Regions from separate parts of the Methylobacterium nodulans ORS 2060 genome, predicted to be linked through region 1. Evidence: predicted binding sites of a transcription regulator. Region 1 holds the regulator's gene; each other region holds the start of a gene.
The links. Region 1 encodes LexA, which represses DNA repair genes until DNA is damaged. Its sites were predicted from a motif close to TGTTCNNNNTGTGTTCNG; they were not measured.

Region 1 (7,073 bases):
GCTCGAGCGTTTCGCGGCCATCGACACGGTCGCCTTCGACAAGACCGGAACGCTGACCCTGCCGGAGCCGGTCCTGGCGGGCCACTACGATCCGGCGGCGCTCGCGCTCGGGGCCCGGCTCGCCCGGTCGAGTCGGCACCCGATGGCGGCAGCGCTCAGCGCCGCGGTGCCGGACGCCCTGCCCTGTCCGGGGGCGGAGGAGGCGGCGGGGCTCGGCGTGCGGGCCATGGTCGACGGCGTGCCGGTCCGGCTCGGCTCGCCCCGCTTCTGCGCGGCCGAGGACGAGGCGGCGCAGGCGCTCGCCCGCGATCCGGAAGCCTCGGCGATCTGCCTGCGGGCCGGCGAGGCGGCGCCGGTCGTGTTCCGCGTGCGGCAGGCGCCGCGGCCGGACGCGCGCGAGGTGCTGCAGGCGCTGCGCCGGAGCGGCTATCGCGTGCTGATCCTGTCGGGCGACCGTCCGGAGGCGGTCGCCGCCGTGGCCGACGCCCTCGCGGTCGCCGAGTGGCAGGGCGGCCTCACTCCCCAGGAGAAGATCCGCCGGATCGAGGCGCTCGGGCGCGAGGGAAGCCGGGTGCTGATGGTGGGGGACGGGCTCAACGACGCCCCGGCGCTGGCTGCCGCCCATGCCTCCCTGTCGCCCGTCACCGCCGCTCACGTGAGCCAGGCGGCGGCCGACGCGCTCTTCCTCGGCCGCAGCCTCGCCCCGGTGCTTGCAGTGCTGCGCAGCGGCCGGACCGCCAGGCGCCTCATGCTGCAGAACCTGTGGTTCTCGGCCGCCTACAACCTCGTGGCGATCCCGCTCGCGGCGGCGGGCCTGCTGACGCCCCTGATCGCTGCGCTTGCCATGTCGGGCTCGTCCGTCGTGGTCACGCTCAACGCCCTGCGGGCGCGCCGGGCGCCCGCCCTGCCGGAGGCAGCACGCCGATGAACGTCCTCATCCTGATGATCCCGATCGCCCTCTTCCTCGGCGGGATGGGGCTCTGCGCCTTCCTGTGGGCGCTGCGCAGCGGCCAGTACGACGACATCAATGGTGCCGAGCACCGGATGCTCGCGGACGATTGATCCAATTAAGGGACGGCCGCGGCGGCAAGACCCATGGCGACCGGCCTGAAGGCCGCAAGGAGCTGCCTGTCGAGCTTCTGTCCCATCCGGTCCATCGCCGCCCAGGCCTCTGCGGGACCGATCGGAGCGCGGTAGGGACGCCGCTCGGTCAGGGCCGAGCAGATGTCGCAGATCGTCACGAGCCGCACGAGATCGCCGATCGCCCCGCCGCGGAGCCCGTCGGGATAGCCCGAGCCGTCGAGCATCTCGTGGTGGTGTCGCACCACGTCGAGGATCTCGGCATCGAATCCCGGCTGCCGGGCCAGCAGCGCCGCCCCGATGACCGGATGCCTGCGCATCACCGCCATCTCCTCTGCGGAGAGGCTGCTCGGCTTGTTGAGGATGGCGAGCGGGATCCGGGCCTTGCCGACATCATGGAGCAGGGCCGCCCGCACCAGCCGCTCCTGGTCGTGCCGCCGGAATCCGAGGAGCCCGGCGAAAGCGCCCGCGTAGCCGGCCACGCCGAGCGAGTGCTGGTAGACCCCGATCTCGTGGGTGCGGATGACGTCGAGCCAGGCGCGAATTCCCGCCTCCGCTATGGCCTCCAGGACGATCTCGGTGCCGGCATCGATGTCGTCGAGGCTCAAGGCCACGCCGTTCGCGGCGGCCTGGAAGAGCCGTGAGACCAGCGCGTTGGCTTCCGCGGCCTGCGCACGGGCCTGCCGCAGCGGTTCGGCCGCGCGGGCTTCCGCCTCCGCCTCGATCAAGGCGAGGAGCGTCGCCCTGAGCTCGGCCTGGGAGGCGGTGGGCGGCAGCACCTGCGCAGCGCCGAGCGCCCGCGCCCGCGCGAGGGTGACCGGGCTGAGGTCCCGGGCGAGACAGAGGCAGGGGGCGCCGCGGGCACGCACGCGGCTCATCGCGCGCCGGATCCCCGCCAGAATGGCGGCGTCATCGAGGGCGACGTCGAGCACCGCCGCCTGGAACCGGCCCGGCGGCAGGCCTTCGCCCGGGAGCAGGGCGATGCAGGGCAGAAGGCGCGCGAGGCTGCCGGCGAGCGTTCGGGCCGTCCGCGGCTCGTCCGTGATCAGCAGGATGAATCCGTCCCGCATGGCATGCCCCGCACGATCTCCCGACCCAGGAGCCGGCTCCATGCTCCTTACCGCTGATCGCCCGATCCTCGAATAGATCGGTTAAGCTTTCCCTTGAAAGAGGGCGATTGGCGCATGTGGATTGATGAGAGGCGTCGCGGAGCGGTCGATCATCGTCGGGCCTGTCCCGCCAACGCCCGATCGAGGCCGTTCCGCAACGAAGGCGTGAATCGTTGTTGCCGCTGAACTCGCTCATGACCCTGGGTAAGGATCAAAAAAAGGCCTCCGCCATGCGGAGGCCTTGGCTTACGCCCCGTTTCGGGGGCGACGTTCAGTACTTGCGGATGAGGCTCACGAGGCGGCCCTGGATGCGGACGCGGTCCGGCCCGAGCACCCGGGTCTCGTAGGCCGGATTCGCCGCTTCGAGCGCGATGGAGGAGCCGCGGCGGCGCAGGCGCTTGAGGGTCGCCTCCTCGTCATCGATCAGCGCCACCACGATGTCGCCGGTATTGGCCGTGTCCTGGCGACGAATCACCACGAGGTCGCCGTCGAGGATGCCGGCTTCGATCATCGAGTCGCCGCGCACTTCGAGCGCGTAATGCTCGCCGCCGGCCAGAAAGTCCGGCGACATCGCCACCGTGCGGCTCTGGCTCTGGATTGCCGAGATCGGCGTGCCGGCGGCGATCCGCCCCATCACCGGAATGCTGATCGAGCGTCCGTTGTCGTCGGAACCGAGGGAGGACGGCATCGGGGCGGCCTTGGCAGCCGGCGCGGCCGTCCGTCCGCCTTCGACCACGCTGGGGGTGAAGCGCACCACCTCGCCCGAAGGAGGCACCACCGCATCGGGGATCCGAATGACCTCGATCGCGCGAGCCCGGTTCGGCAACCGCCGCAGGAAGCCGCGTTCCTCCAGGGCCGTGATCAGCCGATGAATGCCTGACTTGGACTTGAGATCGAGCGCGTCCTTCATCTCGTCGAAGGACGGGGGGACCCCCGTCTCGCGCATCCGCTGCTGGATGAAGCGGAGCAGGTCCAACTGCTTACGGGTGAGCATGGGGCACTCTCTTCGCCTGCGCCGATGCGCGATACGAAACAAATCGCGAACATGTTAGGCGTTCCTCAAGTGTTCCGCAAGCGGGTGTGTCGGGTATCTCCGCGCTCGCCGGCTTTCGGCCGGCGCTTCTCCATCCGGTCAGGCCGGGCTTCCCGGGCGGGTCCAAAGCGGGATCTGAGGCATGTTCTGGCAGGCGGTGCGGAGCGGCTGGAAGCGGACGCCGACAACTTGGCCTGAAGGGCATGGAGCCGGTGCTGGCCCGGATCGGGGCCACGAATCCTTTGCCGAGAGCGATGCGGCGCCTGCGGACCTGACGATGAGGGCGGGGCGGGAACGGGATTGCTCCGGTGCCGGGCACGACGTGAATCGCGTGGCACGGCCTGGAGGCGGCCGTGACCTGGCAGCCGGACCGGGATGGCTTACGGTCGGGCCGGGGCGCGCCCGCGCTCCCGGTCCATGGGCGGCGCTGCGGCTTTACGTGGTCCGGCAGCGCGCGGGTTCGGGGTCAGTCGATGGTGGTGATGATGCGGCGGGTGCGCGGCTCGACCACGTAGATGTCGTCGCCCGACGTCACGTAGCTGTAGCCCTTCAGGCGCGGGCTCTCCTCGATCACGGTCGGGGGCAGCGGATGAAGGTCGATGTCGGCCGGGAGCGTCGAGCCGACCGTCACGCGTTCCCGAATGCGCACGGGCGCCACGCGCTGCTCGGTGACGTACTTCTTGATGATCACGCGCTGAGGCGGGGCAATCTCGACCGGCTCCTCGGTGATCGTGACGGTCTGCGCGAGAGCGGCCCCTCCGATTAGGGTCAGAGCTGCTGCAGCAGACAATGCGCGCTTCATGAGCACCTCCAAGTTGAACAACCGTTCATCTTTCCCAAGGGGGAATGCGAGGTCGTTCAACGGTGAGGGTGTCCTCTTGTTCCGAGGGGCGTGGCTGGCCTGTGCAAGCGGCGAGGCGCCGGTGGACGGTGGCGGATTCAGGATCGTGGCCGTGGTCGGCGAGGCGGAGCCCGCCCTGGCCGCCCGCCCTGGCCGCACCGCGCGGCCAATGGCCCGAGTGTCCCTCAGCCCGCGACGCGCGCATCCCACCCGGCCATCATCATCCGAGCCACCGCTTCCAGCTCGGCCCGGCTCGCGCCGTCACGCGCCTGGAGTGACATCCCGCCCTGGACGGTGAGGACGAGGCGGGCGAGCGCGCCGGTGTCGAGCGATTGCGGCAGCTCGCCCTCGGCCGCCGCGCGGGCAAGCCGCGCTTCGACCCGTGCCAGATTGCGGGCGCGCGCCGCGTGCACGAGATCGCCAAGCTCGGCGCTTCCCTCGCCGCCGACGGCCGAAAGCGTCACCATGCAGCCGAGAGGGTCATCGCGCCCGCACGCCTGCGTCAGGGCGGCGGCCGTGTCCATCAGGAGCGCCTCGACCGCGTCGCGCGCCGTGGCAGCCGCCGCGAAGTTCCCCCAGACGCGGGGCTCGTACTGCTCGCCGTAGTGGCGCAGCGCCTCCGCGTAGAGCGCTTCCTTGGAGCCGAAGGCCGCGTAGAGGCTCGGCGAGCCGATGCCCATGGTCTCGGTCAGGTCGGAGATCGAGGTGGCAGCGTAGCCCTTGTGCCAGAACAGGCGCATGGCCTGCGCGAGAGCCGCCTCGCGATCGAAGGCGCGCGGGCGGCCACGGCTCCTGGACACCGTCGCACGCTTGGCAGACGGGGTGCGGGATGAATTCTGCATCGTTCGCTACATAAATTGCTTGACGGCTGGCCGCAACGCTCATATGCATTTCTGTGTCGATCACTACAGAAAGGCTGAGCGATGGTTGAGCTGACAGGCAAACGCGCCCTCGTGACGGGCGCCGCGCGCGGCATCGGCGCCGCAATCGCTGGCACCCTCGCCGCGCGAGGTGCGGACGTCGCCATCACCTACGAGCGGTCGGTGGAGCGCGCCGCCGAGGTCGTGCGCGCCGTCGAGGAGCAAGGGCGACGCGGCTTTGCCATCCAGGCCGACAGTGCCGATCCTGCGGCTGTGAGGCGCTCGGTGGACGAGGCGGCCTCGCAACTCGGCGGCCTCGACATCCTGGTCAATAATGCCGGCATCGCGCGCGGCGGGCCGCTCGCGGAGATGAGCCTCGCCGACATCGATGCCATCCTGGCGGTCAACATCCGCTCGGTCGTGCTCGCCTCGCAGGCCGCGATCCCGCACCTGAAGGAGGGCGGCCGGATCATCTCCATCGGCTCTTGCCTGGCCGAGCGGGTCGCCTTCGGTGGGGTGACGGTCTATTCCATGTCGAAATCGGCCCTGATCTCGTTCACGCGGGGCCTGGCGCGCGAGCTCGGACCGCGCGGCATCACGGTCAACCTTGTCCACCCGGGCCCGACCGACACCGACATGAACCCCGCGGATGGAACCCAAGCCGACGCGCAGCGGGCGCTGATCGCGCTCGGCCACTACGGGACCGCGGACGATGTCGCCGCAGCGGTCGCTTTCCTGGCCAGCCCCGCCGCCCGGCAGATCACCGGAACGGGGCTCACGGTCGACGGCGGCGTGAACGCCTGACGGTGCATGCGGCGCGAAATCTCTCTGGCCTAAATCGAACCTGACCTGCGTGGCAGCCGCTCTGCTCCTCATGCTGAGGTGTTGGCGATCGAAGATCGCGCAGGCTGCCTCGAAGCACGCCTGAACGTTCGTCCAAGATCAGGGTGAGCAGGAGCACCGGTCCGGGGTGCTTCGAGGCTCCGTGCGATCTTCGATCGCCAGGAGCACCTCAGCATGAGGACCGGTGGGGCTGCCATCGGGGGCCTTGCGGTCGGTTTCATCCGTTAGGGGCGGCTCGACCGGTGGTGAACTCAATCGAAGCTGACCTGCGTGGCAGCCGCCCCGCTGCTCATGCTGAGGTGGGCCGGCTCGTCGGCTCTTGCGTCGGCTTCCGCGCGGAGGGCGGCCGATGGTCCCGCCGGAAGGCGCATCACCTCCGCGCCCCGGCCGATGCGGAGGCGGACCGCCATCGGCGGTCCGCTGCCGTGAGTTGATCCCGGGCGCCTCAGAGCGCTTCGAGCGCCAGCGCGATGCCTTGGCCGCCGCCGATGCAGAGCGTCACGACGCCCCGCCGAAGGCCGTCACGGCGCATGGAATGCAGCAGGCGCGTGGTCAGGACGGCGCCCGTCGCGCCGATCGGGTGGCCATGTGCGATCGCGCCGCCCTCGACGTTGATGATGTCTTCGGGCAGGCCAAGCTCCTGGGCCACGGCCAGCGGCACGGCCGCGAAGGCCTCGTTGATCTCGATCCGCTCCACCTGCGCGAGCGTCCATCCGGCGCGCTCCATCGCCCGGCGGATCGCCGGCACCGGTCCCAGCCCGAACAGCCCCGGTTCGACGGCGGCGATGCCGTAGGCGACGAGCCGGCCCAAGGGGGCGATGCCTCTCGCCTCGGCGGTGCCGCGCGCGGCCACGATCATCGCGGCGGCGCCGCTGTTGAGCCCCGGTGCGTTCCCCGCCGTAATGGTCCCGTCCTTCCGGAAGGCCGGCTTGAGCCTGGCGAGGATCTCCATCGTCGTGTCGGGCCGCGGCGCCTCGTCGGTCGCGAAGGTCTCGGGGCCCTTGCGGCCCTTGATCTCGACCGGGACGATCTCGGCCTCGAACGCTCCCGCGGCCTGAGCCGCCGCGAAACGCTGCTGCGAGCGGGCGGCGAAGCGGTCCTGCGCCTCGCGGGTGAGCTGGCAGCGTGCGGCGAGATCATCCGTGTGCCAGCCCGAATGCTCGCCCGAGAAGGCGTCGTTCAGCCCGTCCGTGAGCATGCTGTCGAGGATCTGGGCCGGCCCCATGCGGTAGCCCCAGCGGCCGCCCTCCAGCAGGTACGGCGCGCGGTCCATGTTCTCCATGCCGCCCGCCACCGCGATCTCCACC
Region 2 (7,073 bases), 1.9 Mb from region 1:
GAGGCGGGCATTCGAAGTCTATCGTCGATGCCCGCCTGATCTTGGGGTGCGGCGGCCCGATCAGGCGGCCGCGAGGGCCGCCTGGATCGCGTCGAGCGCGGCCTGCGCCGCCGCGCCGTCCGGGCCGCCCGCCTGGGCCATGTCGCGCCGGCCGCCGCCGCCCTTGCCGCCGAGGCGCTCCGATCCCGCGCGCACGAGGGCGACCGCGTCGAAACGGTCGGTGAGATCGTCCGTCACGCCGACGACGAGGCCGGCCTTGCCGTCCTGCGCCACGCCGACGATCGCCACGATCCCTGAGCCGAGGCGCTTCTTCCCCTCATCCGCGAGGCTCTTGAGGTCGCGCATCTCCACGCCTTGCACGGCGCGTGCCATGAGCTTGACGCCCCCGACCTCGCGCACCGGATCCTCGCCGGCGCTGCCGCCGCCCATGGCGAGCTTGCGCCGGGCCTCGGCCAGCTCCCGCTCCAGGCGGCGCCGGTCCTCGATCAGGGCGGCGAGGCGCTCGGGCGCCTCCGCGGGCGGAACCTTCAGGAGGCCCGCCATGGCGGCAAGCCGGCGGCTCTCCTCGGCGAGATGGCGGCGCGCCGCATCCCCGGTCATGGCCTCGATGCGGCGCACGCCGGAGGCGACCGCGCTCTCGCCCACCACCGTGATGACGCCGATCTCCCCCGTGCGCGCCACGTGGGTGCCGCCGCAGAGCTCCACCGAGAAGGCCTTGGGCCGTCCGTCCGCGCTGCTCTCCTCGCCCATCGACACGACCCGCACCTCGTCGCCGTATTTCTCGCCGAACAGGGCGCGGGCGCCGGTCGCGATCGCGTCGTCGACGGCCATCAGCTTCGTCACCACGGGCCCGTTCTGCAGGAGGACGCGGTTGGCCATGTCCTCGACTGCCGCGACCTCGTCGTCGTTCATCGGCTTCGGGTGGCTGAAGTCGAAGCGCAGCCGCTCCGGCGAGACGAGCGAGCCCTTCTGGGCGACGTGGTCGCCGAGGACCTGCCGCAGGGCCTCGTGCAGGAGATGCGTGGCCGAGTGATGGGCGCGGATCGCCGCGCGGCGCTCGTGATCCACCTGCAGCTCGATCGCTTGCCCCGTCGCGAGCCGCCCCTCCTCGACCATGACGTGATGGACGAAGAGGTCGCCGAGCTTCTTCTCGGTGTCGGTGACCCGCACGCGCAGGCCCGGGGCCGTGACGGTGCCGGTATCGCCGACCTGGCCGCCCGATTCGCCGTAGAACGGCGTCTGGCTCACCACGAGGAGGCCCTCCTCGCCGGCCCCGATCGCCTCGACCTCGGCACCGCCCTTTACCAGGGCCGTGACGACACCCTCCGCGGTCTCGGCCTCGTAGCCGAGGAACTCGGTGGCACCGACGCGCTCGCGCAAGGAGAACCAGAGGGTCTCGGTCGCGGCCTCGCCGGAGCCCGCCCAGGCGGCGCGCGCGGCCGCGCGCTGGCGCTCCATGGCCGCCTTGAAGCTCTCCGTGTCGACGCCGATGCCGCGGGACTTGAGCGCGTCCTGCGTGAGGTCGAGGGGGAAACCGTAGGTGTCGTAGAGCGTGAAGGCGGTCTCGCCCGAGAGCTTCTGCCCTGCCGAGAGGTCGCGGGTCTCGGCGTCGAGGATCGAGAGGCCGCGCTCCAGGGTGCGGCGGAAGCGGGTCTCCTCCAGCCGCAGGGTCTCGGTGATCAGCGCCTCGGCCCGCTCCAGCTCCGGATAGGCCTGGCCCATCTCGCGCACCAGCGTGGGCACGAGGCGGTACATCATCGGGTCGCGCGCTCCGAGGAGCTGGGCGTGGCGCATGGCGCGCCGCATGATCCGGCGCAGCACGTAGCCCCTTCCCTCGTTGCCGGGCAGCACGCCGTCGGCGACCAGGAAGGACGAGGCGCGCAGGTGGTCGGCGATGACCCGGTAGGAGGCGGTCTGGGGCCCCTCGGGCGCGCGGCCGACCTGATGAGCCACCGCGTCGATCAGGCTGCGGAACAGGTCGGTGTCGTAGTTGCTCTTCACGCCCTGGAGAATCGCCGCGATACGCTCCAGGCCCATGCCGGTGTCGATCGAGGGCCGCGGCAGGTCGACCCGGTTGCCCGGCTCGATCTGCTCGTACTGCATGAAGACGAGATTCCAGAATTCGAGGAAGCGGTCGCCGTCCTCGTCCGGGCTGCCGGGCGGGCCGCCCCACAGCTCCGGACCCTGGTCGATGAAGATCTCCGAGCAGGGGCCGCAGGGGCCGGTATCGCCCATCTGCCAGAAATTGTCGGAGGTGCCGATGCGGATGATGCGGTCGTCCGAGAAGCCCGCGATCTTGCGCCACAGGGTGGCCGCGTCCTCGTCCTCCGCATAGACCGTGACCAGCAGGCGGTCCTTGTCGAGCCCGAACTCCTTCGTCACGAGGTTCCAGGCAAGCTCGATCGCCAGCGGCTTGAAGTAGTCGCCGAACGAGAAATTGCCGAGCATCTCGAAGAAAGTGTGGTGGCGCGCCGTGTAGCCGACATTGTCGAGGTCGTTGTGCTTGCCGCCCGCCCGGACGCATTTCTGCGCCGTGGTGGCGCGCTGGTAGAGCCGCTTCTCGACGCCGGTGAAGACGTTCTTGAACTGCACCATGCCGGCGTTCGTGAACATCAGGGTGGGGTCGTTGCGCGGCACCAGCGGCGAGGAGGGCACGATCTCGTGGCCGTGCTTGGCGAAGTAGTCGAGGAAGGTCGACCGGATCTCGTTGACGCCGCTCATCGGGTGAAGACTCGTGCGGTTAGGTGACGGGCGAGAAAGGCTCCGCCCGGGAGTGCCGCTCACGGAACGCCCGCCCGGCCGAGCCTTGAGGCGGATTCGGCGTCGGGCGTTGCGTGAGAAGCACGGAAGGGCTCGCGCCCGCTGTCTTAGTCACGCCGCCCCCCCGTGTCGAGGCGGCCGGCGCCCCGATGTCCGCCGGTGCGGCCAAGTTGCCGGTCCTGCTGGGGATTTGCCCACGAGGCCGACCGGCCGGGCGGACCCCGAGGGATGAAACCGGTGGGCTGAGCGCTCCCTCCCGGGGCAGCGAACCCTGATCCTCGTGCTGAGGTGCTGGCGATCGCAGATCGCACTGGCGATCGAAGATCGCACAGGCTGCCTCGAAGTACGCCTGACCGGTGATCCCATCCACCAGAGCCTTGGACCAGCGGTCCGGGGTGCGTGCCGGCTGATGCCGGCCAGAGGGCCGGCTGCCGGTGCGATCTTCGATCGCTGCCACCTCAGCATGAGGAGCGGGGCCGGCTTCCACGCATGTCAGCTTCGATTGAGGCCGATCGACGTCCGGTTCCTCGCCCATTCGGCGTTGCTCGCCGGGCTGACCCAGCGGGGCAGATTGGCCTGGGCCGCCGGCAACCGGGAAACGCAAACCCCGGCCCGGGGCCGGCTGGAACGGGCCTCGAAGCCGATGGGGCGTCAGGCCGAACGGCAACGGCCGCCGCGGGAGACCGCGGCGGCCGTGATCACGCTCCGGTGGGATGCGCGGTGTCAGGCCGCGCCCTCGTCGTAATCCTCCGCGGTCGGAACCGCGTTCTCCAGGATCTTGTCGGCGACGAGGCCCATGTTCTGGCGGATCGCCGCCTCGATGCGGCCGGCGATGTCGGGGTTGTCGCGCAGGAAGCCCTTCGCGTTCTCGCGGCCCTGACCCAGGCGCTGGCTGTCATAGGAGAACCACGCGCCCGACTTCTCGACGATGCCGGCCTTGACGCCGAGATCGATGAGCTCGCCGACCTTCGACACGCCCTCGCCGAACATGATGTCGAACTCGACCTGCTTGAACGGCGGCGCCACCTTGTTCTTGACCACCTTGACCCGCACGCTGTTGCCGATCGGCTCGTCGCGGTCCTTCAGGGTCGAGACGCGGCGGATGTCGAGGCGCACCGAGGCGTAGAACTTGAGCGCGTTGCCGCCCGTGGTGGTCTCGGGGCTGCCGTACATCACGCCGATCTTCATCCGGATCTGGTTGATGAAGATCACCATGCAGTTCGAGCGCGAGATCGAGCCGGTGAGCTTGCGCAGGGCTTGGCTCATCAGGCGAGCCTGAAGGCCGGGCTGCTGGTCGCCCATCTCGCCCTCGATCTCGGCGCGCGGCGTGAGGGCTGCGACCGAATCGACCACGAGCACGTCGATCGCGCCCGAGCGCACCAGCGTGTCGGTGATTTCCAGCGCCTGCTCGCCCGTGTCGGGCTGCGAGATCAGGAGATCGTCGAGGTTCACCCCGAGCTTGCGGGCATAGACCGGATCGAGCGCATGCTCGGCATCCACGAAGGCGCAGACGCCGCCCTTCTTCTGCGCCTCCGCTATCGTGTGGAGCGCCAGCGTCGTCTTGCCCGAGGATTCCGGGCCGTAGATCTCGATCACCCGCCCGCGCGGCAGGCCGCCGACGCCGAGCGCGATGTCGAGCCCGAGCGACCCGGTGGAGATGGTCTCGACCTCCTGCACCTTGTCGCCTTTGCCCAGGCGCATGATCGAGCCCTTGCCGAAGGCGCGCTCGATCTGGGCGAGCGCGGCATCGATCGCCTTCGACTTGTCTTTGTCCATGGTCGGGTTTTCCACCAGTCGCAGCGAGGACTGAGCCATCTGAACGGTCCTTATGGCACGGGGGAGGCGGGATTCTCAATGCGCGCGGCCCTCCGTATGTACTTGTTTTGTTCTCGTCCTGCAAGAGCGCCTGGGGAGAAGTGCGGGATGAGGGACGGTGTGGCGGGCGCGCCGCGTAAGGTTCGGAACCGGGTCCCGGACGAGGGCGTGACGGGGCCCGGCGGGGCCGGATCGCGCGCGATCCGGCCGGTGTCTCGGTCAGCGACAGGGCGGCTGGCCCGGATGACCGCAGGGCCGTCCTCCGCCCCCGGGCGCCGGATGCGGCCCCGGCGCCGGCCGTGGCGCCACCGGCTGCTGGCGCTGCTGCATCATCTGCTGGCGCTGGGCCGCCAGCTGTTGCTGCTGCCGGGCCGCGGCCTGTTGCTGCATCATCTGCTGCTGACGCGCGGCGGCCTGGGCCGCCTGCTGCTGCATCATCTGCTGCCGGTGCGCGGCGGCTTGGGCGGCCAGCTGCTGTTGCCGGGCCGCCGCCTGCACGGCCTGCTGCTGGCGCTGCTGCATCATCATCTGCTGCTGGCGCTGGGCCGCGGCGCGCTGTGCCTGGGCGGCCTGCTCCTGCTGGAGCTGCTGGCGGCGGGCGATCTCCGCCTGCGGATGCGCGGCGGGTGCGGCCGGGGGCCGGGCGAGGGCTGGTCCGGGCGGATTCGGGGGCGGTGCGGCCGGGATGGGCCGGCCCGGACCATGCGGCTGCGCACCCTGCCGCGGGGCGGTCTGAGCCGGTCGAGGCTGGGCCGGGGGAGCGCCCGGCGCCGCCTCGCCCGGGCCGGGGACCGGCCGGATGGCCTGCCGGGCGGGTGAGGGGAGGGGCTGGCCCGCTGCCGGGCCGGGCGCTGCCGTCGACGCGGCCGCGGGACCCTGCGGCCGCAGGGCCGGCTGGGGAGCGGCGGGAGCCGGACGGCCGGCTTGCTGGCCTGGCGGGATCGCGCCGGGGACGGGCAGAGCCTGTCCCGGCGCAGCCGGGCCGTTCGGTCGTCCGGCCTGCTGGGGCACCGGTTGGCCTTGAGGTCCGAATCGGCCCGGCTGCGCGCCGGGAGCCGGACCCGGCACTCTCTGGCCCGTCGCCGGGGACGCCGGGCCGGCGGGCAGGCTCGGGCGAAGGGCAGCCTTCTGGGACACAGAGGGCGGCAGCGCCACCCGGGCCACCGCCGCGCCGATCGCCGCTCCGGCGACGCCCGCCGCGATCGTGCTGCCGGAGAGGCCCGCACGGGCCGGCGCGGCATTGGCGGCGTTGATCCGCTCGATCGCGGCGGCGTCATGGAGATGCTCGTAGATTACATTGCCGGGCGGCGCGGCGACGACCTGCGGCGGGCGGATATAGGCCGGGACCGGCACGAAGGCGGGCACCGGCAGGACGTATTCCTCCACCACGGGCGGAGGCGGCGGCAGATCCGCGATGAAGGCGGGCCGCGGCGGGAGGTAGACCGGGGGCGGCGGCAGGTCGTAGGCCGGATCGTCGAGGACGAGGGCGGGCCGCTCCAGATAGACCACCTCCTCGGGCGGGGGCGGCGGCACGTCGTAGGCGAGGGCGGCGAAATGCGGCGGCGGTTCGGCCGCGGCGGCGAGCTGCCGCAGGCGCCGGCGCGCATCCCAGGCGTGCGGACCCCGCGGATAACGGCCGAGATAGGACCAATAGGCGTCCGGCGTGTCGGCGAGCCGCGAGCGGCGCCAAGTCACCGCCTCGCGCCGCGCCGCGACGATCGCCCGCACGCGGTTGGCGAGCGGGTCCTGCGGGTAGGCGCCGAGGAACTCCTCGTAGCCAGCGAGCGTGTCGCGCGCGATGCAGCGCGCGAAGGCCTCCTGCGGCCCGATCTCGGCGAGCGGCCGCCGGTCCGCGGCCGGGCCGGCCTGCCGGGCGAGGGGAGGCGCGTCCGGCGCCCGCTCGAAGAACACGAACGGCGCCTCGATGCGGGCGCTGTGCCAGGGCAGCTCGGCCCCACCCGTGGTCTCACTCACCCGCAGCCGGACCCGCTCGAAGAGGTCGCCCGGATTCAGGCCGCCCTCGCGCATCATCTCGACGAGCGCGCGCGCATAGGCGCCGTAAGGGCCCGTCTCGTCCGGGCCGACGGTGCCGGGCGCGGCGTTGAAGGCGACGAGCGATCCCGGCTCCGCCTCGCTGAGGGCGAGGCCGCCCGCGAGCGGATCGCCCTCGATCCGGAAGGGCGCCTTGCGGGCGGCATCGAGCACCAGGAACCGCGCCCGGAGCGGCAGCGCCGCGAGGCGCCTGGCATAATCCGAGACCCGCAGGGTCCGCAGCGGTACGTCGGAGGCCGTGGCGATGCGCGCATCCACAGGCGCGAAATAGTTCTCGCCTTCGAGCTGGAGGCCATAGCCCGAGAGATAGACGAAGGCGACGGCCTCGGGCCCGGCCGCGGCGGCCTTGTCGGTGAAGTCCCGCAGGGCCCGGCGCAGGCCGTCCTCGTCGAGATCGCGGGCCCCGACCACATCGAAGCCTGCCGCCTGCAGCGTCTGCGCGACGA
Region 3 (7,073 bases), 970 kb from region 1:
GCCGTGCTGGCCAACAGCCTCATCGCTCAGGACCGCCTCTGGACGCCAAATCAGCCCCAACAGGCTTGACGCCAAACACAGATGCTTTCCCGGACGTCTGCAGCGGCAGCGGAAGGAGATCCGGGACCAGCACGAGGGCGTGCCGCGAAGCGGCTCCGCATGCCAGCACTGTCGCTGAAAGCGGTCGCTGCGCGACGTCTTCTGCTGGGTCCCGGGTCGCGTTCCGCTGACGCTGCATGCGCCCGGGAAAGCGGACATCGTCGCGTGGGCTGACGCAGTCTCAATCGACCCTGAGACGCGTGGAAGCGGCCGCGCTCCTCAGCATACGGGGCCGGTGACAGGGTGCGGAAGCGCTCAGTCAGCCGGTTTCATCGGTCAGGGCCGGCATCCCCTCTCCGCACGAAAGAGAGGATGACCGCCCCCCGCTTCAGAGCCGCGCCTCCTCGAAGGCCCTCACCCATTCGGCGCAGATGCCTGAGCGGACGATGTCCTCAAGCCCGAACTCCACGATCGGGATCGGCATCAGCCGGCTCTTCACGAGATGGATCACGGTCCTGAGGCCCGAGGTCTCCCGCAGGTCCGTCTGGGACACGTCGCCGTTGATGATGACCTGGCAATCGTCGCCGATGCGGGTCAGGAACATCTTGATCTCGGACGGGGTGGTGTTCTGGGCCTCGTCGAGGATCACGAGGCAGTTCTTGAAGGTGCGGCCGCGCATGACCTCGAAGGGCACGATCTCGATGTCGCCGGCCTTGAGCGCGATGTCGAAGGCGCCCGCTCCCATGCGTTCCTTCATCGCTTCCGTGAGGGGAGCGACCCAGGGGGCGATCTTCTCGTCGAGGGTACCGGGAAAGTAGCCGAGGGAGCGGCCGGAGGGGACGTTGGGCCGCGTGATCACCACCTTGGCGATGCGGCGCTGCCGCAGGAGGTCGGCGGCGCGGGTGCCGGCGATGTAGGTCTTGCCGGTGCCGGCCGGCCCGAGAACGATCACTTGCGAATGGGAACCGAGGGCTTCGAGATATTCGGCCTGACGGGCCGTCATGGGTTGGATCGGCGGCGGATTACGCTCCTCCTCGAACCGGGTACGAGACATCCGGATCGGGCGGTCATCGACCAGTTCAAGTCGTGCGCGTCGTCTCTTCATAGATCAACACTCCCACTGGACTTGCGGTGCCGCTGTATCGTGTGCCCTCCTGTGTCCCCAGACCTCCTTCAGTGCCGTTCAACGACTCAAATCCGTGGGTTCGTACGAGTTCCACATCTGATCGACGCCAGCGGTGGACAAGTCCGCTTGCGCCTCCCGTAACGGTATGCCGACACGGGTCGACCAGCAATTCCCGCGCCGCAGCGCACAAGGCGCTTTTCGCAGTTGCCAAGATTAGCTGAGCGGCTGTGTCTCAAAACACACAGCGATGGCGACCGGGGAGCGTCCCAAAGGCGAGCCGTGGACCCTTGCGCGGTGCCCGGCCCGGATGACGACACCCTCACGATCGCGACCTCCGCTGCCACGACGCGGAGACAGGAGGCCCGAGCCGGCTCAGGCCGGCTGGACGAAACTGTCGAGAACCATCTTCCGGCCGGCCTTGTCGAAGTCAACGGTGAGCTTGTTGCCGTCGACCGCCGCCACGGAGCCCGGCCCGAATTTCGTGTGGAAGACGCGCGCTCCGGTTGCGTAATCCGACGCCGTCCCGGTGGATTTGGCCACCAGCGTGCCCTCGATCTGTTTCGGCCCGCTGCGGCTGCTCCGCGCACCGCCGCCGAACCGGTCCTGACCAGCGGTGTTCGCCTGCGCGCGCTGCCAGCCGGGCGTCGCATAGGAGGAGCCGAAGGGCGTCGGCTGCCGGTCGAAGCGCGAGGGGCCGTAGGAGAAGCTCGCCGGTGCCTCGATCACCTCGACGCTGCTCTCCGGCAACTCGTCGACGAACCGGCTCGGGATCGTCGAGGACCACAGGCCGTGGATGCGGCGGTTCACCGCGAAGGAGATCTTGGCACGCCTGCGGGCCCGCGTGAGGCCCACATGGGCGAGGCGCCGCTCCTCCTCCAGCCCCGCCCGGCCGCTCTCGTCGATGGCGCGCTGGTTGGGAAACAGCCCGTCCTCCCAGCCCGGCAGGAAGACCGTGTCGAATTCGAGCCCCTTGGCGGCGTGGAGCGTCATCAGGCTCACGCGCTCCCCGCCCTCGGCCTCGCTCGCATCCATCACCAGGGCGATGTGCTCCAGGAAGGCCGGCAGGTCGGGAAATTCTTCGAGGGAGCGCACCAGCTCCTTCAGGTTCTCCAGGCGGCCCGCCGCATCGGCGGTGCGCTCCTTCTGCCACATCTCGGTGTAGCCGGATTCCTCCAGGATGGTCTGGGCGACCTCCGCGTGGGGCTGGATCTCCAGGAGCTTGGCCCATCGCGAAAAGCTCTGCAGGAGGGCGCGCAGGGTGGAGCGGGGCTTGGGCTTCAGCTCCTCCGTCTCGACGATGAGGCAGGCTGCATGAAGAAGCGGCACGGATTGCCGCCGCGACAGGCTGTGGAGCGCCTGCAGGGTCGCGTCGCCGAGGCCGCGCTTGGGCGTGTTGATGATCCGCTCGAAGGCGAGGTCGTCGGCCGGGTTGGCGGTGAGGCGCAGATAGGCAAGCGCGTCGCGCACCTCCGCCCGCTCGTAGAAGCGGGGGCCGCCGATGACGCGGTAGGGCAGGCCGAGCTGGACGAAGCGGTCCTCGATCTCGCGCATCTGCGCGGAGATCCGCACCAGCACGGCGATCTGCGACAGGGCGTGGCCCCTGGCCTGCAGGCCCTCGATGGTCTCGCCGAGGAGCCGCGCCTCCTCCTCCGAATCCCAGGCCCCCGTCACGGTGACGCGCTCGCCGGCCCCCTCCTCGGTGCGCAGCGTCTTGCCGAGCCGGCCCTCGTTGCGGGCAATCAGCGTCGAGGCCGCGGCCAGGATGTGGCCCGTGGAGCGGTAGTTGCGCTCCAGCCGCACCACTACGGCTCCCGGGAAGTCGTGCTCGAAGCGCAGGATGTTGTCGACCTCGGCCCCGCGCCAGCCATAGATCGACTGGTCGTCATCGCCCACGCAGCAGACGTTGCGGCGCCCCTGCGCGAGCAGCCGCAGCCAGAGATACTGCGCGACGTTGGTGTCCTGGTACTCGTCGACGAGGATGTAGCGGAAGCGGTCCTGGTATCCCGTCAGCACGTCCGGGTTCTCGCGCCACAGCCTGAGGCACAGGAGCAGCAGGTCGCCGAAATCGACGGCGTTGAGGGTGGCGAGCCGCTCCTGGTAGGCGGCGTAGAGCTTCCCGCCCTTGCCGAAGCCGAAGGCGCCCGCCTCGCCGGCCGGCACCTGCTCGGGGGACAGGCCGCGGTTCTTCCAGCCATCGATCGCCTGGGCGAGGCTGCGGGCGGGCCAGCGCTTCTCGTCGACATTGGCGGCCTCGATCACCTGCTTGAGCAGGCGGAGCTGGTCGTCGGTGCCGAGGATGGTGAAGTCGGACTTGAGACCGACCAGCTCCGCATGACGGCGCAGGATCTTGGTGCCGATGGCGTGGAAGGTGCCGAGCCAGGGCATGCCCTCGCCGGCCGAGCCGATCAGCGCGCCGATGCGCTCCTTCATCTCCCGGGCGGCCTTGTTGGTGAAGGTCACGGCCAGGATGTCGAAGGGCCGGGCGCGGCCGATGGCGATCAGATGCGCGATGCGGGTGGTGAGCACCCGCGTCTTGCCGGTCCCCGCGCCCGCCAGCACGAGGACGGGCCCCTCCGTCGCCTCCACGGCGCGACGCTGCTCCGCGTTCAGTCCTTCGAGATAGGCTGCGCTCGGGGGCGCCACGGCGGCCCGGGCGCGGGCGGCGATCGAAGTGGGGACGGGCGCCTCGGCCCCGGCGGCTTCGCGAGTCATGGCGCCATCACTGGACCAAAACGCGAACGGCGTCGAGGGTTCGCGGGCCAGTGGCGGAGAGCCGCAGGGCTGCCGGCGCAGGAACCTGGCGGCGGCCCGGAGCGTCCCCATCTGATGATGGTAAGCCTTCTGCCCGCCGGAGTTCCCATGCCTGCCCGCGCCCTTCTGATCCTTGCCGCCGCCATCGCGGCGGGCCCCGCCCTCGCCCAGAGCCAACGCACGACGAGCCGCGCCGAGCGCACGGTCGAGGGCCTCAACAACTCGATGAACACGCGCAGTGACCTGCGCGACATCCAGCAGCAGAACCGCTTCGAGACGAACCAGCTGCAGGGCCAGATCCGGCGCAACGAGACCCTGCCCCCTCCGCCGGTCACGCCGAGCATCATCGGCCGGCCGCGGTAGGGGGCGTGGCGCCGGCCGTGAACCTGCGGCCGCCGAAAGAAGTGTGGGTCCTGCCGGAACCGCGGGATCCCCTCTCCCGTGCGGGAGAGGGGCAGGGGTGAGGGTTCCGGACCCTTCAGAATAAAACCGAGACGGTGGTGCTGGCAGCGGGACGGCTCCGTCGTCTTGCTGAACCACCTGGACCCTCACGCGCGATCTTCGATCGCCTGCCCCTCTCCCGCACGGGAGAGGGGATCCCGCGGTTCCCGCGCTTCACGGGTTCTTCACGCCGCGCCCGGAACCTCGAAGGTCACGAAATCCGGCTTCGCCACCCGCACGGAGAGCCCGCCCGCCTCGACCCTCTCGCCGGCCGCGACGGCATCCGCCAGGCGGTCGAGGCGCAGCAGCCCGAGGCCCCGGTCGCCCGCGGCGCTCCCGGTCTGCCCGAGCGCGCGGGCGCCGGCCGTGACCGGCGTTCCGGCCGGGACGGCGGCGCCCGGATACAGCAGCGGCACGACGCGGGTCCGCGCGGTGCCGCGATGCTGCATGCGCGACACCACCTCCTGGCCCACGTAGCAGCCCTTGCGGAAATCGACGCCGCCGAGCTGGTCCATCAGCGCCTCGTGCGGAAAGGCGTCGCCCAGGGCGAAATCGGCGCCGCTCTCCGGCACTCCGAGGGCGATCCGGTGCGCCTGGAACGCCTCCGGCGTGGCATCGACGGCCGGCTCTCCCCCCTCGGGCGCGTAGAGCCGCCAGCCGAGCGCCGGCAGGCGCCCATCCCGCAGCCAGGACCCCTCCGGCTCCGCGCCCCAGGCGGCGAAGACCCGAAGCGGCGTCTGCGCGAACGCAACCCTGGCACGCAGCCGATAGAGCGTGAGCCGCCGCATCAGGTCCGGCAGCACGGCACGCGGCGCATCGAGATGGAAGCCGTCCCCGGCGCGGCTGAGCAGGAAGTCGAACAGGATTTTTCCCTGCGGTGCCAGCAGCGCCCCGAGCCGCGCCTCGTCGGGCGGCAAGGTTTCGACGTTGCAGGTGATGAGGCCCTGGAGAAACCCGGGCGCGTCGTCTCCGGTCAGGGCCAGGACGGCGCGGTCCGTCAGGGAAGCGATGGGCATCGGCACCAAGATCCTTCTCGTCCGGACGGCCCGGCTTGAACCTCCGGCGGGGCTGACATAAGCCGCCGGTCGGCCGCTCTCAATCGGCCTTGCGCCGAGCGTGGCCCTTGCCAAGGGAATGCCGCCATGAGCCAGAGTTTCGACCTCCTCCTGCGCGGCGGCACCGTCGTGAACCACGACGGGATCGGCCCGGCCGATCTCGGCGTGCGGGACGGCCGCATCGCCGCCATCGGCGACCTCTCGCGGGCCTCGGCCGGCCGGGTGCAGGATTGCGGGGGCCTCCACCTGCTGCCCGGAATCATCGACAGCCAGGTCCACTTCCGCGAGCCGGGGCTCGACCACAAGGAGGATCTGGAGACGGGCTCGCGCGCGGCCGTGATGGGCGGCGTCACCACGGTGTTCGAGATGCCGAACACCAACCCGCAGACCACGAGTCCCGAGACGCTCGCCGACAAGGTCCGCCGCGCCCATCACCGCATGCATTGCGACTTCGCCTTCTGGGTCGGGGGCACGCACGAGAATGCGGCCGAGGTCGCGGAGCTCGAGCGTCTGCCGGGTGCGGCGGGCATCAAGGTGTTCATCGGCTCCTCGACGGGCTCGCTCCTCGTCGAGGACGATGCGGGCCTCGCCGAGATCCTGAAGCGCATCCGCCGCCGCGCGGCCTTCCATGCGGAGGACGAGGCGATGCTGCGCGAGCGCAAGGGCCTGCGGGTGCCGGGCGATCCCTCCTCGCATCCGGTCTGGCGCTCGCCCGAGGCGGCCCTGAAGGCGACGGAGCGGCTGGTGCGCATCGCCCGCGAGACCGGCGCGCGCATCCACGTGCTGCACATCTCGACCGCGGAGGAGATGCGCTTCCTCGCCGCCCACAAGGACGTGGCGACGGTGGAGGTGACGCCCCACCACCTGACCCTCGACGGGACGGAAGCCTATCGGCGCCTCGGCACGCTGGTGCAGATGAACCCGCCGGTGCGCGACGCCGCCCACCGCGACGGGCTGTGGTGGGGGCTGTCGCAGGGCGTCGCCGACGTGCTCGGCTCCGACCACGCGCCCCATACGCGGGAGGAGAAGGCGAAGCCCTATCCGGACTCGCCCTCCGGCATGACCGGCGTGCAGACCCTGGTGCCGATCATGCTCGACCACGTGGCGGCGGGCCGGCTGAGCCTGGCGCGCCTCGTCGACCTCACCAGCGCCGGCCCCAAACGCGCCTTCGGGCTCGCCCGCAAGGGGCGCCTCGCGATAGGCTACGACGCGGACGTGACGGTGGTCGACCTGAAGCGGCGGGAGACCATCACGGATGCCTGGATCGCCTCCCGCTGCGGCTGGACGCCCTATGACGGGACGACCGTGACGGGCTGGCCCATCGGCACGGTGGTGCGCGGGCATGTGGTGATGTGGGAAGGGAGCCTCGATGCACCCGCGCGCGGCGAGGCGGCGCGGTTCGAGGAGGCCTTTCCGGCGCGCGGCTGAGGCTTTCAGGGCGAGCCGCGGGCAGCACCGGAACCCCTCTCCCGAGTGGAAGAGGGGCTGGCGATCGAAGATCGCGCGTGAGGGTGCTACGCGTCAGAACAAAGCACTGAGCGTTCCGCGGGTTAGCGGCACGGTTCAGGCTTCTTGGCTAGCACCGTCTCCACCCTCACCCCTGCCCCTCTCCCACTCGGGAGAGGGGTTCTGCGGTCTGCGCGGCCTGCACCTCGCGCAGA

Region 2: the regulator LexA is predicted to act here: its motif matches at 4,634-4,651, upstream of recA (recombinase RecA).
Region 3: the regulator LexA is predicted to act here: its motif matches at 3,889-3,906, upstream of MNOD_RS03345 (ATP-dependent helicase).

Annotation. Positions count from the first base shown of each region.
Region 1 covers NC_011894.1:7,556,257-7,563,329, forward strand. Annotated here, with positions in the region: gene MNOD_RS35330 (heavy metal translocating P-type ATPase) at 1-928, shown strand, start outside; gene ccoS (cbb3-type cytochrome oxidase assembly protein CcoS) at 925-1,062, shown strand; gene MNOD_RS35340 (HD-GYP domain-containing protein) at 1,068-2,150, opposite strand; gene lexA (transcriptional repressor LexA) at 2,461-3,183, opposite strand; gene MNOD_RS35350 (DUF1236 domain-containing protein) at 3,689-4,024, opposite strand; gene MNOD_RS35355 (TetR/AcrR family transcriptional regulator) at 4,249-4,905, opposite strand; gene MNOD_RS35360 (SDR family oxidoreductase) at 4,987-5,727, shown strand; gene MNOD_RS48625 (hypothetical protein) at 6,018-6,176, opposite strand; gene MNOD_RS35365 (thiolase family protein) at 6,212-7,073, opposite strand, start outside.
Region 2 covers NC_011894.1:5,608,330-5,615,402, reverse strand. Annotated here, with positions in the region: gene alaS (alanine--tRNA ligase) at 61-2,721, opposite strand; gene recA (recombinase RecA) at 3,484-4,575, opposite strand; gene MNOD_RS26030 (caspase family protein) at 4,795-7,073, opposite strand, start outside.
Region 3 covers NC_011894.1:751,255-758,327, forward strand. Annotated here, with positions in the region: gene MNOD_RS03335 (IS110-like element ISMno29 family transposase) at 1-69, shown strand, start outside; gene MNOD_RS03340 (PhoH family protein) at 428-1,144, opposite strand; gene MNOD_RS03345 (ATP-dependent helicase) at 1,538-3,877, opposite strand; gene MNOD_RS03350 (hypothetical protein) at 4,025-4,279, shown strand; gene ygfZ (CAF17-like 4Fe-4S cluster assembly/insertion protein YgfZ) at 4,543-5,373, opposite strand; gene MNOD_RS03360 (dihydroorotase) at 5,500-6,840, shown strand; gene MNOD_RS03365 (ribbon-helix-helix domain-containing protein) at 7,007-7,073, opposite strand, start outside.